Linked DNA regions of Parashewanella spongiae. The protein of the gene in region 1 interacts with the protein of each later gene in a pairwise test. Links are inferred from orthologs where the notes say so. Each region holds a gene or a part of one and is shown on either strand. Other genes may lie near its edges.

What was found.
Region 2: the proteins of rlmB (region 1) and E2I05_RS01930 interact in binary tests that used the Escherichia coli proteins (3 or more experiments, as listed by UniProt). The link is inferred for Parashewanella spongiae from one-to-one orthologs.

The regions. Positions count from the first base shown.
Region 1 is NZ_CP037952.1:5,053,288-5,060,448, forward strand. What follows is about bases 2,099-4,860. They hold rlmB (23S rRNA (guanosine(2251)-2'-O)-methyltransferase RlmB), read right to left. Parts: upstream 3,966-4,860; coding sequence 3,231-3,965; downstream 2,099-3,230. Other genes in these bases: E2I05_RS20025 (hypothetical protein), read right to left, coding at 2,099-2,999; rnr (ribonuclease R), read right to left, coding at 3,975-4,860. In the rest of the region: E2I05_RS20020 (NCS1 family nucleobase:cation symporter-1), read right to left, coding at 1-564; more of E2I05_RS20025, read right to left, coding at 1,284-2,098; more of rnr, read right to left, coding at 4,861-6,431; E2I05_RS20040 (tetratricopeptide repeat protein), read right to left, coding at 6,465-7,073. UniProt on the Escherichia coli protein: Specifically methylates the ribose of guanosine 2251 in 23S rRNA.
Region 2 is NZ_CP037952.1:548,567-555,801, reverse strand. Bases 3,689-6,524 are described here. They hold E2I05_RS01930 (NAD(P)H-hydrate dehydratase), read right to left. Parts: upstream 5,930-6,524; coding sequence 4,448-5,929; downstream 3,689-4,447. Other genes in these bases: E2I05_RS01925 (arginase family protein), read left to right, coding at 6,144-6,524; E2I05_RS01935 (helix-turn-helix domain-containing protein), read right to left, coding at 3,689-4,107. Outside these bases: E2I05_RS22890 (hypothetical protein), read right to left, coding at 724-948; ltrA (group II intron reverse transcriptase/maturase), read left to right, coding at 1,722-3,002; E2I05_RS01940 (IS630 family transposase), read right to left, coding at 3,119-3,634; more of E2I05_RS01935, read right to left, coding at 3,604-3,688; more of E2I05_RS01925, read left to right, coding at 6,525-7,175. UniProt on the Escherichia coli protein: Bifunctional enzyme that catalyzes the epimerization of the S- and R-forms of NAD(P)HX and the dehydration of the S-form of NAD(P)HX at the expense of ADP, which is converted to AMP.

The DNA.
Region 1 (7,161 bases):
AGGTCCAGCAAAATCCACGAAGCGCTTAATGGTTTCAATACCACGCCAAAATAAAATCATTTGCAGTAACCAAATAACGATAAAACACATCCAACCTAGCGAATGTAAACCAGCAAACAAAGTTCCTTCAGTATATTTCGATAATTGAGGTGCAACATGCAATAACATGATTTGTAGTGACACGGACGCTAAATAGGTTTGAATTCCGTACCACACAGTAGCCACAATGCCTCTGATCATTGCGGGAATATTGGCGCCTAGCACTCCGAATGCCAATCGGCAAACTACAGGAAACGGTATACCAGATTTTTGACTGGGTTTCGCCATCAAGTTAGTGAGCTTCATCACCACCACTACACTGGTTATTAAGCCAACAAATACCAGCCATGGCTCCATACCCAATGTAAAAAGGCTGGCCGCAAAGATATAACCGCCAACACTGTGAATATCAGCCATCCAAAAAGCAAAAATATTGTACCAATTCCACGATTGGCGCTGTTTCCCTGATATCGGAGCCAAATCTTCATTATAGAGCCGTGGGTCATACTGAACATTAGATGGCATAGGAGGCACTCTTTGGCGTTAAAAAATTAAACAGATTTATTCTCGGGATAATTCAAAGGATAGCTGATTGGCTACCGCTTATCGCTTTAATTGATGTTGAACCTAAATAAATCGGTTAAATACAAAATTAAACAACCCGAATTCACCCATCAGGTGAGTGCTGAACATTCATACACTTGCCAAAATCACCGCTAGCGGCGTTATAAATTTTTCAAGTAGAAACGAAGTAACGACAGTTTTGTATGTCGGTAACCACTACTTGCTGCTATTCATGCCTTACTACCAATTACAGTAATTAAATGCTCAACTCAGAGCTATGTATGTACTAAAAGTGCAATCGAAATTGATGAAGACATAGTTGTTACCGACATACACAACTGTCGTTATTACATTGCTACGTCAAGACAATTTTGAGAAGTAATTTGAGTACATACAAGCTCCCGAAGGGCATGGCTAAAGGGTTCCATTACTGCGTTACAAACACTTGAATTATCCTGACAAAAGCACGAAGTGCGTTGAACGCCAGCTTTGTATGGCGGCCGTAGGGAATATAGTACTTCGAGCTTGTGCCTTGCACTGAAACCCTTTAGCTCTTGCTGAGTGAGAGATAAGTTACTGTAATTGGTATTACTATCAGTAATTTTTTCTGCGTATATGAACGCTCCCAACCGATTTATTTAGGTTGAAGAATGATATTCTGTTTTTAAATACACCACTTTTTAGCTAAAAGACGCTCTTCTTTGTAATTTAGCCTGAGTATCCTTTAGTGCTTCCTTATCAACAGAAGTCCGCACTTGCCTTCTTATTTTTGCTTTATAGCCGATTTTACAAAAATGATTTGGTCCACTTTCACAATTGGATTCGTGAATCATCTTGGCGGTATGTTGCCAGAATAACATGGCAAACTTTAAGTCACTGAAGATAATTTTAGCCCCCTTTCTAAAACCAAAGTGAGCGATAAACTTTTCAATTGAGGATTCAAACAAGCTATTACAAGGTAACGCTTGGTTTTCAATGGCATGCTGACAGCAACTTTGAAAAAGCAAATAATTGACGAACATAAAGTTGACGGCGTTCATTGGGATAAGTTCTAGTCGATTAAAAGTATACCGCCCAGCCATGAAATTTGGATCAAGTTTTTCGTCAAACGTAAACTCTTGATCAAGAAATGGCCTCTTTTTCTCCATTGATTGCTTCAATTCCAGATATTTTTTCGCCTCATCAAAAGTCAACCATGTTCTCGCAGGCGTTGCTTTAGAATACTTGAGTAGTAGATCACACAGCTTATAATAATAATTTTTGAATACTTGATTCTCACTTTCTATGAGGAGGGAGAAGCCTTCAATCGCTCGGCTATTGTCTGCCACTCCAAAGAATTGCAAGCAGTAGGTATCGAGATCGAGAAACATATTCCGATAAGGCTTTGGAATTGTGCTAAGTAATTGGGCGTGATACAAATCATGCAGCAAACCAAATAACTGATCACAATAGATACGATCAGGACAAGTGAGATTGTTATCCACGAGATCGTTATACACTAATACAGGGTGTTGTTGCTGAAGTCTCATCACTTTCATATCTTCAGCCGATGTAGCTCCTAGCACTGGCATCATTGCAATAGGATGGCCATGTAACTCACACAATCGCTCTACTGTTAAAACCGATAAGATATACAAGCGCTTGGTATAAAAATCAAATACCACCGGCCCACTTTCTACAACAATTAACACATTCGCCCACCGCCTCGGTTTTCCTGGCCTACAGTCTCTTGCTTCTTTTGATTCTCTTACTATTATTTCTTCAGGCGTTTTTTGTTGTCTATTTTTTACCCTTGGAGAAGTCATATTGTCATTTCTTATAAAAAATGGTGCTTCTTTATCGGTTAATTGACAACAAATAACCTGAGCTTCTTCAGTCGCATATTCAGTCAAGAATTGATGCAATTTAGGTTTACTTGCTTGACCTCTAGATGAAGCTAAAACTCGTTCTTTGTGTTCTATGTTACTAGGATGGTTGAGATCTAATACTTCAACATTAGATGTTGCAATGGCGTACTGAGACGGCATAACGGATTGATTAAATTGTTTGAATGTTAAAACAATTTGTGTAGTAAAAAGGTAAATTGACTTGCTGATTTTCCCCATAACGTACAAAGCAATAAGAATATTTTCTATCTCTTCTTGTTTGAATTCAACCGCATTCCAATCCTTGCGCTCACAGCATTCGAGCACATACTCAACTCTATTTTCTTCAAGGCTAAGCAGAGCCTCGATAAGCGCAGAGCAATCATTAACACTCAGGCATAAGTTAGTCATGCACTCATTTTTCATCGCTTTTATTAAGTCAGAATGAAATGAGGTCTCATGGCTCTTTTTCTCATAGGACTGCCAAGTTTCAATTGATGAAAATTCAATTAGCGGTCCAACGTGACTCACGTTTGCAGTACACACCTAAGATACTCTACAAGATAAATTACGTACTCCCATTGTGCGCGAATTTAAGTAAATAACGGTTAAATTAAATAAAAAGTAATGCAGAATTCATTATTCAACCTAGAAAATCAGTTGGCGGCGATATTAAGCCTAAATAAATTGGTATAACTCTCCCATCTACCAAAAAGGCAGCTATATCAGCTACCTTTTTATCTTTTAAAATCAAATCGTAAGTTATCTTTGTCTTACCGCTTCGAACAAGCACACACCTGTTGCAACCGACACGTTCAAACTTGATACCTGCCCGGCCATGGGAATGGAGACTAAACTATCACAGGCTTCACGGGTAAGGCGACGTAGTCCTTTTCCTTCTGCGCCCATTGCAATAGCCAGTGAGCCTTTTAAGTCTGCTTGATATAAATCACTGTCGGCTTCGCCCGCCGTACCAATAATCCAAACACCAACTTGTTGGATGTGACGCATGGTGCGCGCCAGATTTGTCACTTGAAAAACAGGCACAATTTCAGCAGCGCCGCAAGCCACTTTACTCACTGTTGAGGTAACTGTAACCGAATTATCTTTTGGAATAATGATCCCATGAACACCTGCTGCATCAGCATTACGTAAACAAGCGCCTAAATTATGCGGATCCGTTACCCCATCTAAAATCAGTAAAAATGGTTTATCTGTTTTTTTGAGCAGAACATCAAGATCGTTTTCTGTCAGAGCTTTCGCAGGCTTAACTCGTGCCACAACACCTTGGTGCTGGCCACTTTGTGCTTTATCTTCAAGTGTCTTTTTTGCTGCTCTTTGCACCGTAACGCCAGTATTGTTAGCTAACGAAACAATTTTTTTTAGGCGGTCATCTTCCCGACCTTGCAACAACCATAAATCGAGTACACGTTCTGGTGCTTGAGTTAATAAAGATTCAACGGCATAAATGCCGTACATCATATCTTGTTTTTTCATAGTAATATCTTACTTCTTAACTGTTCGTTTTTTCACGCGAGTTCTGCTTTTAGATTTCTTCGCAGTTCCTGATTTTGTATTGTTAGTTTGGGTTTTATTTTTAGCTGTTTTTTTCACCGAGTCTTTCTTTTTCGGATCTGTTGCCTTAGCTTTGCGTGAGTATTTAGCTTTATCAGAACCTGTTGATGATTCCTTTTTTGACTTAGCCTGCTTAGCACCTTCAATATTAACCCGCTCTCTTGCGGTTAATGGTTTACGCGCTCCGCTTTTACGCCTCGATTTTGAATCACCCACAATGGCTAAATCAATTTGTCTGTCATCAAGGTTCACCCCTGCAACACTAACCGTGACTGCATCACCGAGTTGATAAACTTGTCCCGAGCTTTCACCGATCAAACGCTGTCGACTCGGATCAAATTGGAAATAATCGCTCGCCAAGGTCGATACATGAACTAACCCATCAATAAACAACTTGTTAAGGCGTACAAAAAAACCAAAGTTAGTTACGGAAGCAATCACACCATCGAAGGTATCACCAACATGATCCTGCATGAACTCGCACTTAAGCCAGTCACTGACATCGCGCGTAGCTTCATCGGCGCGGCGTTCATAATTCGAACAGGTTTCCGCTAATACATCCAGCTCTTCGAGTTGATAATGATAACCGCCATCACGTGTCCATTTTTCTTTATTTTCGCCTTGTTCTTTAGCCAGTAAGTGCCTAATTACACGATGCAATACCAAGTCTGGATAACGACGAATGGGCGATGTGAAGTGTGCGTATTGCTCTAAGGCTAAACCAAAGTGACCATTATTGTCAGGTGTATAGACCGCTTGGCGCATCGAACGCAGCAACATCACTTGGATCAACTCAGCATCTGGCCTGTCTGCTATCTCCAACATCAAATTCTGATAGTCAATTGGATCAGGCTCATTACCGCCGTCCATGGTCAAACCCCGTTCGGCTAAAAAGGCTTTAAAGTTACTCAGCTTTTGATCAGACGGAGAATCATGCACACGATATAACACTTCACCTTTATGCTTTTTAACAAACTTCGCGGCGGCTACATTAGCCAAAATCATACATTCTTCAATGATTTTGTGTGCTTGATTACGGCTGCGTGGTTCGATGCGTTCAATTTTACGTTGTTCATTAAAAATAAACTGGGTTTCAAGGGTCTCAAAACCAATAGCACCTCGAACAGCACGTTGCTCATTTAAGGTTAAATATAAGCTCTGTAAGCACTGTAAATGTGGTAGTAAAGCTTGGTGTTCATCCAGCCCTTGTGCGCCTTCGAGCATGGCCGCCACTTGGGTATAAGTGAACCGCGCATGGGAATGCATTACCGCAGGATAGAATTTGTAACCTGATAACTTACCATTGGCTGAAATGGTCATTTCAGTCACCATACATAAACGATCCACCTTAGGCTTTAATGAACATAACCCGTTCGACAGCTTTTCAGGCAGCATTGGGATCACTTGTGATGGGAAATATACCGATGTACCACGTGATTGTGCTTCTTTATCTAACGCTGAATCGGTGCGTACATAATGACTGACATCGGCAATCGCGACCCACAAGCGCCAGCCACCACTTTTTTTAGTTTCCGCATAAACGGCATCGTCAAAGTCTCTGGCGTCTTCACCATCGATGGTCACTAATGGTAAATGGCGTAAATCAACGCGGTTTTGCTTTTCCTCTTCAGTCACGTCATCAGGAATGCGGCGTAATTTTTTTTCAATCACACTTGACCATTCATGAGGCAGATCATAATTACGCAGCGCGATCTGAATTTCCATACCCGGTGCCATTTGCTGACCAAGTACTTCAACAACTTTCGCAGTGGCTTTAATATAACGGCTAGGACGGCGTGTCAGTTCGAGCACGACTACATCGCCATGTCTCGCACCATTTTTATCTTCTTTAGGTATGAGTATTTCTTGGCTGATGCGTCTGTCATCGGCGACAACAAATCCCATTCCTGCATCGAGGTAATAGCGACCAACCAGCGGCGCTTTTCGCTCTGATACTAAACGCACAATGCGCGCGTCACGGCGGCCACGTTTATCTGATCCCGCTTTTTGTGCCAGCACTTTATCGCCATGAAAGTACATTTGCATATCACGGGCGGAGATGTACAAATCATCGCCACCTTCATCTGGCTTAAACCAGCCAAAACCATCTCGATGACCTAACACAGTGCCGGTAATTAAATCCATTCGTTCTGGCAAACCATAACTGTGACCGCGGGTATACACTAACTGTCCATCACGCTCCATTGCACGTAAACGACGACGAAGGCCTTCGAGTTGTTCTTCATCGGTGATGTCTAACGCGGTAGCAATTTTTTCACGTGTCATCGGTGAGGTTTGCTTGGTTAAGTACGCTAAAATGTACTCACGACTTGGGATAGGGTTTTCGTATTTATCTTGTTCACGCTCAAAATGAGGGTCTATTGTCATTCATGTTCCAATTTTTTATGGCAGAAAAGGTCTTCAATAGCCTCTTTCTGCACGTTTAACAGCACTGACGGGCATTTTTGTCGCCAATTGCTGTAATAAATGTTCGGCTTGTTGCTTAGTATGTTGCGAGTCAAAAGTATTGTTATGCAATAAACGGTAACCTGTTTCATAGTCTACAGGGCTACCGATATCTTCAATAAATAACTTCACCAACAGCATTTGTGCCGGAATATAACCGCTGTATGCAGCGGGCAAGGCATACTTCATTGCCTTGTCTTTATTTTGTATCACTAACTCGCCTTTATCATGGTAGCTGGCTAAACGATACATGGCCTCAGCTAAACCTTGTTTAGCACTGTCTGCCACCAAAGTCATACCACGCTTCAAGTCAGTGTTCACACAGGTCCCTGTATTGAGCATTTCACCCCATAAAAATTGATACAAGGGCTCTTTTAATACTTCAGCTCGTGCTTCAATGTCTTGCACAAGCTGGCAATCATCTGCTTTTACTCGTTGCAAATACTGGTTATTACGGATCAACTGTGACAATTGCTTTTGTGAATATATGTCGACGGCCTCTAGCTCTGCCTTTGCAGTGAGACTTAAACATAACAACATAACAGTGCTAATGATACGTAACATAAGCGATCTCAATGACAGGAATATTACTCTATGCATCGGCATTATAACTCATTTCTTGAGCAATCGATGATTCTAGGGGCAAAAAGAA
Region 2 (7,235 bases), 4.5 Mb from region 1 along the record:
GTAAACCTTATCGGTGTCAAACATTTCTTACTTCATGTATATTATATTTGTCACTTGTTTTGTGCTATATCTCAGTAATTTCCTGAAAAATGGTTTGTTAATTGTTTGTCGAATGATTGAAGTGTTAATAATTAGGAATAGTTTCACAGTAAATTGCTGTTGCTGGCACGGAAATGGGCATAAACGTCGCAGCATTCAGGAACTTTACCTAAAACCGCACACGTCATGCCCGAATGCTTTAGTCGGGCATCCAGTGCTTTTTTGACTGTTACAGCTATCAATTAACGGCACAAAGTTTCTTCTAAATTTACAAAGACACTGGATTCCTGCCTTCGCAGGAATGACGACAATTTACTGAACAAGCAATACTGAAAACGACACGTTTTGGGGCAAAAGCTGGTTAGAAAGAAGGAGATCACCAGCTTAAAAAGCTAATAAAGTTTCAAACTTTATTATATTAGTTTCAATCATTAATGTTAAGTTTTACACTTTATTATCCACCCACACATAGTCATAGGAGAACTAAGAATCATGTATCGATATTTATTGTTTTAAACTCTTACTTAACTTTTGTTCACAATCAATTAACAAATAAGTGATGTCTGAACAAAACACCTCCTCCCACCCCTTGGCAAGTCAGTAGGATTCTAGCTTTTCATGCTTTGATTAACGAATGTGTAACTGGATTTCGTTAATCAGTGAACTTCTGTTAAAAGGCTCACTTTACTCTGGGAGTACGGGGTAAAGTTTCTTTAATTTTATACATGCCTCCTCAGTCGTGAACTGCCAGTTCATCTTAGCCTTGGACTCATTACGCTCGGTAACCCAGGCTTCGACTTCAGTATTTAGTGTTTCCTGATCGGGTATTCTTCGGTATAACCTAAAAACATCAGTTGAACGCTGAGTATATGAGTAACTGTTTGAGCAATTGGATGATTTTATTATCATGTTTTTCACCCAATGAGTGAAATGCTCTACGCTCACAAGCTTGCTAAAATGGCTGCTATCTGCGTTGTAACTTTTGCAAGTAGAATAACTACTTGCTGCAAGCTACGTCTTAATATCAGCCATTTTTTCTACGCTTGAGAACGCAGTCAACTGATGTTTCTAGGGAGCGCCACGAAGCGCTTTATTCTGTTGCGGGATTTGTCTCAACGTATACGCAGCCAAGCGATTACATGGCCATAAACCAGAGACAGCAACGTTATTATTTATAATAAGTCCATCAGGTTGAAACGTACCTGACGGGATAATTACCAGTTCATCCCGAAATCTGACGGGCATGCATAATGGGTAACCGCTATGACATGAAGCCCTGTGACAAAGGCCTTGAATAAAGGTTGAGATGCAATGTAGGCCGCAGCATCAAGCGAATTCAGTTAAGCGTCGTAAATCAAAAAATGAAGATGGGGAGTCTTTCCTAGTTGACGAACCCTGACACAAACAGAGAAGCAACTGGTAAATGCATCTGTTTGATCTTCCGGCGTAATATGAAGTGGCATGTATTGAAGGAAATAAAGTGAACGTGGGAGAGCCTGAGTGTTGGAAGGTAGTGACTTCCACTATCCGAATATAAGGTAAACCGAAATTTCAGATAGGGCGCTCAGGCAGTCGGATGAGCCCATAGTACCGTTAACCGTGAAGACAACATAACTTCACATCAGGGAAGGGGCTCAGTGTTACACCCGTTTTTAACGTAACTTTTGAGGTGAAATTGCCATATGGCTAACACTCCAGTAAATATCAGAATATTACAGCGAAAACTTTACTTACGCTCAAAGCTTAACTCGGAGCTTCGATTTTACAGCTTGTACGATAAACTCAGTCGCCTAGATATACTCGAAGAAGCCTATCGACGATGCAAAGCCAATAAAGGCGGAGCAGGAATTGATGGCATCACATTCAGTTATCTAGAGCAGCAAAAGAAAGTCGTTGCGCTGTTAAAAGAAATTCAAACTCAATTACAACAGAAAAACTATCGACCTAGCCCAGTCAAACGAGTAGAAATACTCAAAGACAACGGCAAAACGCGGAAACTTGGGATCCCGATAATCAGTGACAGAATTGTGCAAATGGCGATGACAATAGTGATGCAACCCGTCTACGAACCTCATTTACATGAACACAGTTATGGTTATCGTCCATGTCGAAGCGCCCAGCAAGCGGTAAAAGTCATTGAAATGAGCCTAAAACAAGGCTATCAGCACGTACTTGATGCTGACTTGAGCGCCTATTTCGATACCATCCCGCACGCTAAGTTGATGGCAAAAGTAGAAAGGCGAATAAGCGACAGCAGCTTTCTGAGTTTGCTGAAAAGCTTTATCAAAGCGCCCATCAGCATAGAGACGGTCAACGGGAAATGGCGAATAGAAGCAAGCCGATGTGGCACTCCGCAAGGCGGAGTTATCTCTCCACTACTGGCTAACATCTATCTCAACGATTTCTGTTTGAAAATACACGAAAAAACACCGTGTAAAATCGTTACCTATGCAGATGATTTTGTTGTACTTCATAAGCAAACCTACACACAAGAGCAACTGGACTGGATAACACAGCAATTAAGTGATGAAGGTCTGAAGCTAAATCAAAGTAAAACCCACTGTGTGGATATGGGAAAGCTGATGAATGAGTTTGATTTCCTCGGTTTTAACTTTCAACGGATCACAGGCCTCATCAAAGGCACCAGTTACATCAAGATAGAGGCGTCTAAGAAGAGCCAAACAAAGCTGAAAAATAAAATCAGAGACATAGTGAAACACCGAACCTCAAATACACTTGGCGTACTGATAAATAAGGTTAATCAAGTTCTGAGGGGATGGAAACACTATTTTGGTGGGATAGGTTATCCCAGAGGTGTATTTTTCAGAATAAATGGATTTGTAGTAAACCGGTTCTATCGCTGGCATCGTCGCTTAAGTCAACGTCGAAGCAAGTATCTATCACGAGGTGCTTACGAAAAATTACGCCAAGCTGGTCTTGAGTATTTACCCACGACAAGATGATAAGCAAAGTGAAGGGGCTGAGAGAAGTGTAACAACAGAGCCGTGTGAGGGAAAACCTCATGCACGGAATCGAAGAGGGGCTGCTGGATAAGCGATAGCGAAGCCAGTAGCCTACTCTACTTTAAGCATTGCCTGCTCAAGATACTTAATTCAATTTCAGCCATATCCAACCAACTTCCGTGCTTTGGCGTGTAATGAAATTCTATTTTATTGATCAACCTACGAGCTTCTTCTGGTTCGAAGGCCTTATAAAATGAAGCCGGTGTATGAGTATTCAAGTTATCCTCAACTAATACAATTGTCTCAGCGTCCTTATAACGCCCGTCTACTAAGGCTTTTACTTGATGAGCCCAATCAATGGCCGTTCTGTGTTCAGTGACTTCAACATGTCGCCAGCCCGCTAAAGGCTCAAATATCATGAACAGGTTGCTGACACCGTTACGCTCATACTCTGTATCGTATCGCTCTGGATAACCTGAAACTAAGGGTAACGGATTGCGAACTTCTTTAACTTGTTGTTTGCTGGTTTCATCAAGGCATACTAAAGGACGCTTAGGATTGTAAGGAAGTTTATAGAGTTCTAATATATCTTCCATAGCACTCACGAAAGCAGCGTTTTCCTCTTTAGGTATACACCACTCTTCTTTAAGCCATGGTTTAAGTTCATTTTTTTTAACGCATAATGAACAGAAGTTCTTGATATGTTATCGATATATTTGAGTTCAATCATCTTGTCTCTAAGAAGATTTAATGTCCAACGGCAACGTCCTTCAGGAGGCGTAGAGCAGGCCAGTGCAATTAGGTGTGCTTCGGCTTCGCCATCCATTATGCGTCTGCGGCCTTGATGGCTGTGTTTGCTATTCACAGCGACTTCTAATCCTTCTTCGACAAAACGCTTTCTAAGGCTCGTTACTGCAAGTGGTGAGATGTTTAGTGCTTTAGCAATCTGTTGATTGGTCAGTGGCGAATTATTCTCATCAATAGCAAGTAAAATTTGGGCGTGTCGTTTCTTATGTTGAACAACACGTGGTTTCTTCTGCTTTATCAAAGCCTCAAGCATTGAACGTTCTTCATTACTCAAACGAACGTGGTATTTAACCCTCATAACAACTCCAGTGTTTCTTGTGTTCAGGAGTTGTTAGGATATAACCATTCGTTCATTATTTGTTTTTGAATGGACTACTAGATACCAGTCTTCGCTGGTATGACAAAGGTTGGTACTTTCTAAATCGCCAGATCCCTAATTGGTATTAGCTTTCGTCGGAGCGATGTTTGCCACATGAAAGCGCCAGTCATTATCGGCGATGAACGAAGAGGATATCAACTTGGTTGGGACGGCACTGGTTTTTCAAAGGGAAATTTGCTGGTGAATTCCCCTTTGGGCTGTGTGACACGCAGTATCACGACGTTCTAAACTTCTTTAAGGTTTCAATAACCATTAACACTTAACATCGATTAATAATATGCCGAATTGGCGTCATCAAATCGCTGGCTACCATACCTCTTTCACCTTTACTCACTGCGATATCAGCAGCGTAGCCATGTACCACAACACCCATTTTAGCAGCAGAAGCTAAATCCACTCCTTGGGCAATTAACGCCGCAATAATACCGGATAACACATCGCCACAACCGCCACTGGCTAAGCCGGGGTTACCTACAGCAGCAACAACCGTTTGCTCTCCATCACAGATCAAAGTACCCGCGCCTTTTAATACAACCACACCGCCGTACCGACTTTGCAATGCTTTAACGGCCTGAAAACGATCAGCTTCTACCTCTACAACACTGCTACCGAGTAGTCTTGCAGCCTCAGCTGAATGTGGGGTTAATACCCAGTTTGATTGCTTTTGTGGATTCTTGCTTAAAAAATATAAGGCGTCAGCATCCATCACAATCGGCTTTTCACTAAGCAATGTTGCCTTAAACAAGTTAAGTCCCCAGCCCTCACGCCCGAGCCCTGGGCCTAACACCAACACGCTGGCCCAGCCCAATCGATGGTAAATTTCCATATCGACAAATTCAGCTGGACAAAACATCAACTCTGGGCGATGTGCCAACACAACTGCTAGGTTTTCAGGTCGACTGATCACCGCAACCATACCGCTCCCCGCACGTAAACAGGCTTCTCCACACAGCCTTACCGCACCGGGCATACCGATATCACCACCAATGACTGTCACTTTTCCTGAATCACCTTTATGTATATGTTTAGCTCTTTGCCCTAATTTTCCTTTCAAAAAATCACTTTGGATCAGTTTACAATCAGCTTCTGGCAAAAATGTTTGTAACCCAAGATCAATTAATTGAATATCACCACAATAATGACGGGCTTGGTAAGTAAATAAACCTCGTTTGAGCGCTCCAAACACTAATGTTTGATCCGCGCGTATTGATCTATCACTGGTGCCAGTATTTGCACAAAGACCTGAAGGTACATCCAAACTGATTGTCCAAGCTTTGTTGTCTTCGATAATGTTAATAAGCGGGTCAAAATCCTCACTTAGCGGCCTTGATAAACCAATACCGAATAACGCATCGACAATTAGATCAGCCGATTGAATTTGCTTCGGAACAATGGAAAGTACTTGACCGCCTACTTGCTCGAATTTTTGCTTGGCTTGCTGAAATTCGACCGTGGACGTTGTATTATTCAGCCCCATTACGTGCACATCAAGATCTGGCTGAAGCCTTTGTTGACGTAATTCTCGCGCCAATACTAATCCATCGGCACCGTTGTTACCTGTACCAATTAATATAACTATATTTTTTTGTTTTAAATTGCGCTTTAAAATAAATTCTGCGGCGGCTTTTCCCGCTAACTCCACCAGCTGATACAGTTTTTCACTGTCTTTTTCACACATGGCTTCTTCAGCTTGACGCACTTGCTCGACCCGATAGAGCTCGATAGGCAAATTGATGGTCATTACTGAGTTCTCCACACATATATTTTTAAAAGGAAGTAAAAATGTAACCCTTCTCCGTCAAAATTGACTTACGGGAAGCGATGTTCTGTGAGATTAGCAAATGCTTTTGTTGCAGTTTATGACCTAAATCAGACTTCCTTATATAAATGTGACTTTTTACGCAAAATTCCACATGTGATAATATTCCCATAACATTTCTATCAGATTATGAAATATGTTCTGGTTCAGGCCTTACACGAAAACAACAATTTCTTCGTGGATAAATCACCGAATCGGTGAAACTCGACTTGGTGATACCATCCACGTATTGCAAGACTCGCAAGATTTACCCAAGCAATTAGACAAGCTTAAAGCTCAAGGCGTTAAATTTGGCTTGATTGGCATTGTCGAAGATTTAGGCCCCAAAGGAAATTTAGGTCGTGGAGGTGCTGGAGATGGTTTTGGCGCGGCCGTTGAGCAATGGGTTAATTTGCAATCCAATACATTTTTAAACGGTAATGAATGTGCGCTTTTGGGCGAAATCCACACTCAAGATCTACAGCCCGATGATAACAATGACGTGAGCGCAATCCGCAACAGTGTCGCCAAAATCGATGTTCGTGTTAGTCAACTCATCAAACTTATATTAGCGGCTGGCATTGAACCTATAGCCATAGGCGGCGGACACAACAACGCATACGGTCTACTGAAAGCCTGCTATGAAACTCATAACCAACCAGTAGCCGCTGTAAACCTTGATCCACATTCTGATTTTAGGCTTAAAGAAGGTCGCCACAGCGGTAACGGATTCAGTTATGCAGCGGCTGAAGGTTTTCTTGGTTTTTACCACGTGCTTGGTTTACATGAATTAAAAAACAGTGCTAAAAACCTAGAACAATTACAACAATTTGGCGGCAGTTGGCACAGTTTTCAGCAGGTTTGGATCCGCCGTGAAATCAGCCTATTGAACGCTCTCGATGAAATCAGCACTATGGTTAACAACACGACAATGAAATTAGGACTAGAACTCGACCTTGATGCTATCGAAAACTTTCCATCCAGCGCCATGACAGCCGCTGGCATCCCCTTACTCGATGCCGCTCATTATGTGCATCACATGGCAAAGTATTGTGACTGCCAATATTTGCACCTCGCCGAAGCGGCACCGTCTTGTCATCCAATATCTGTCGAAAATGGAAGAAAACAAGTTGGACAAAGTCTGTGTGAATTGATCTATGCCTATGTTCAAGGACGGTTATCAAGATAAAATAAGCCAAGAATTTAATTCATTAAAACCAGCTAATATGCTCTAATTAGCCTCAATTAT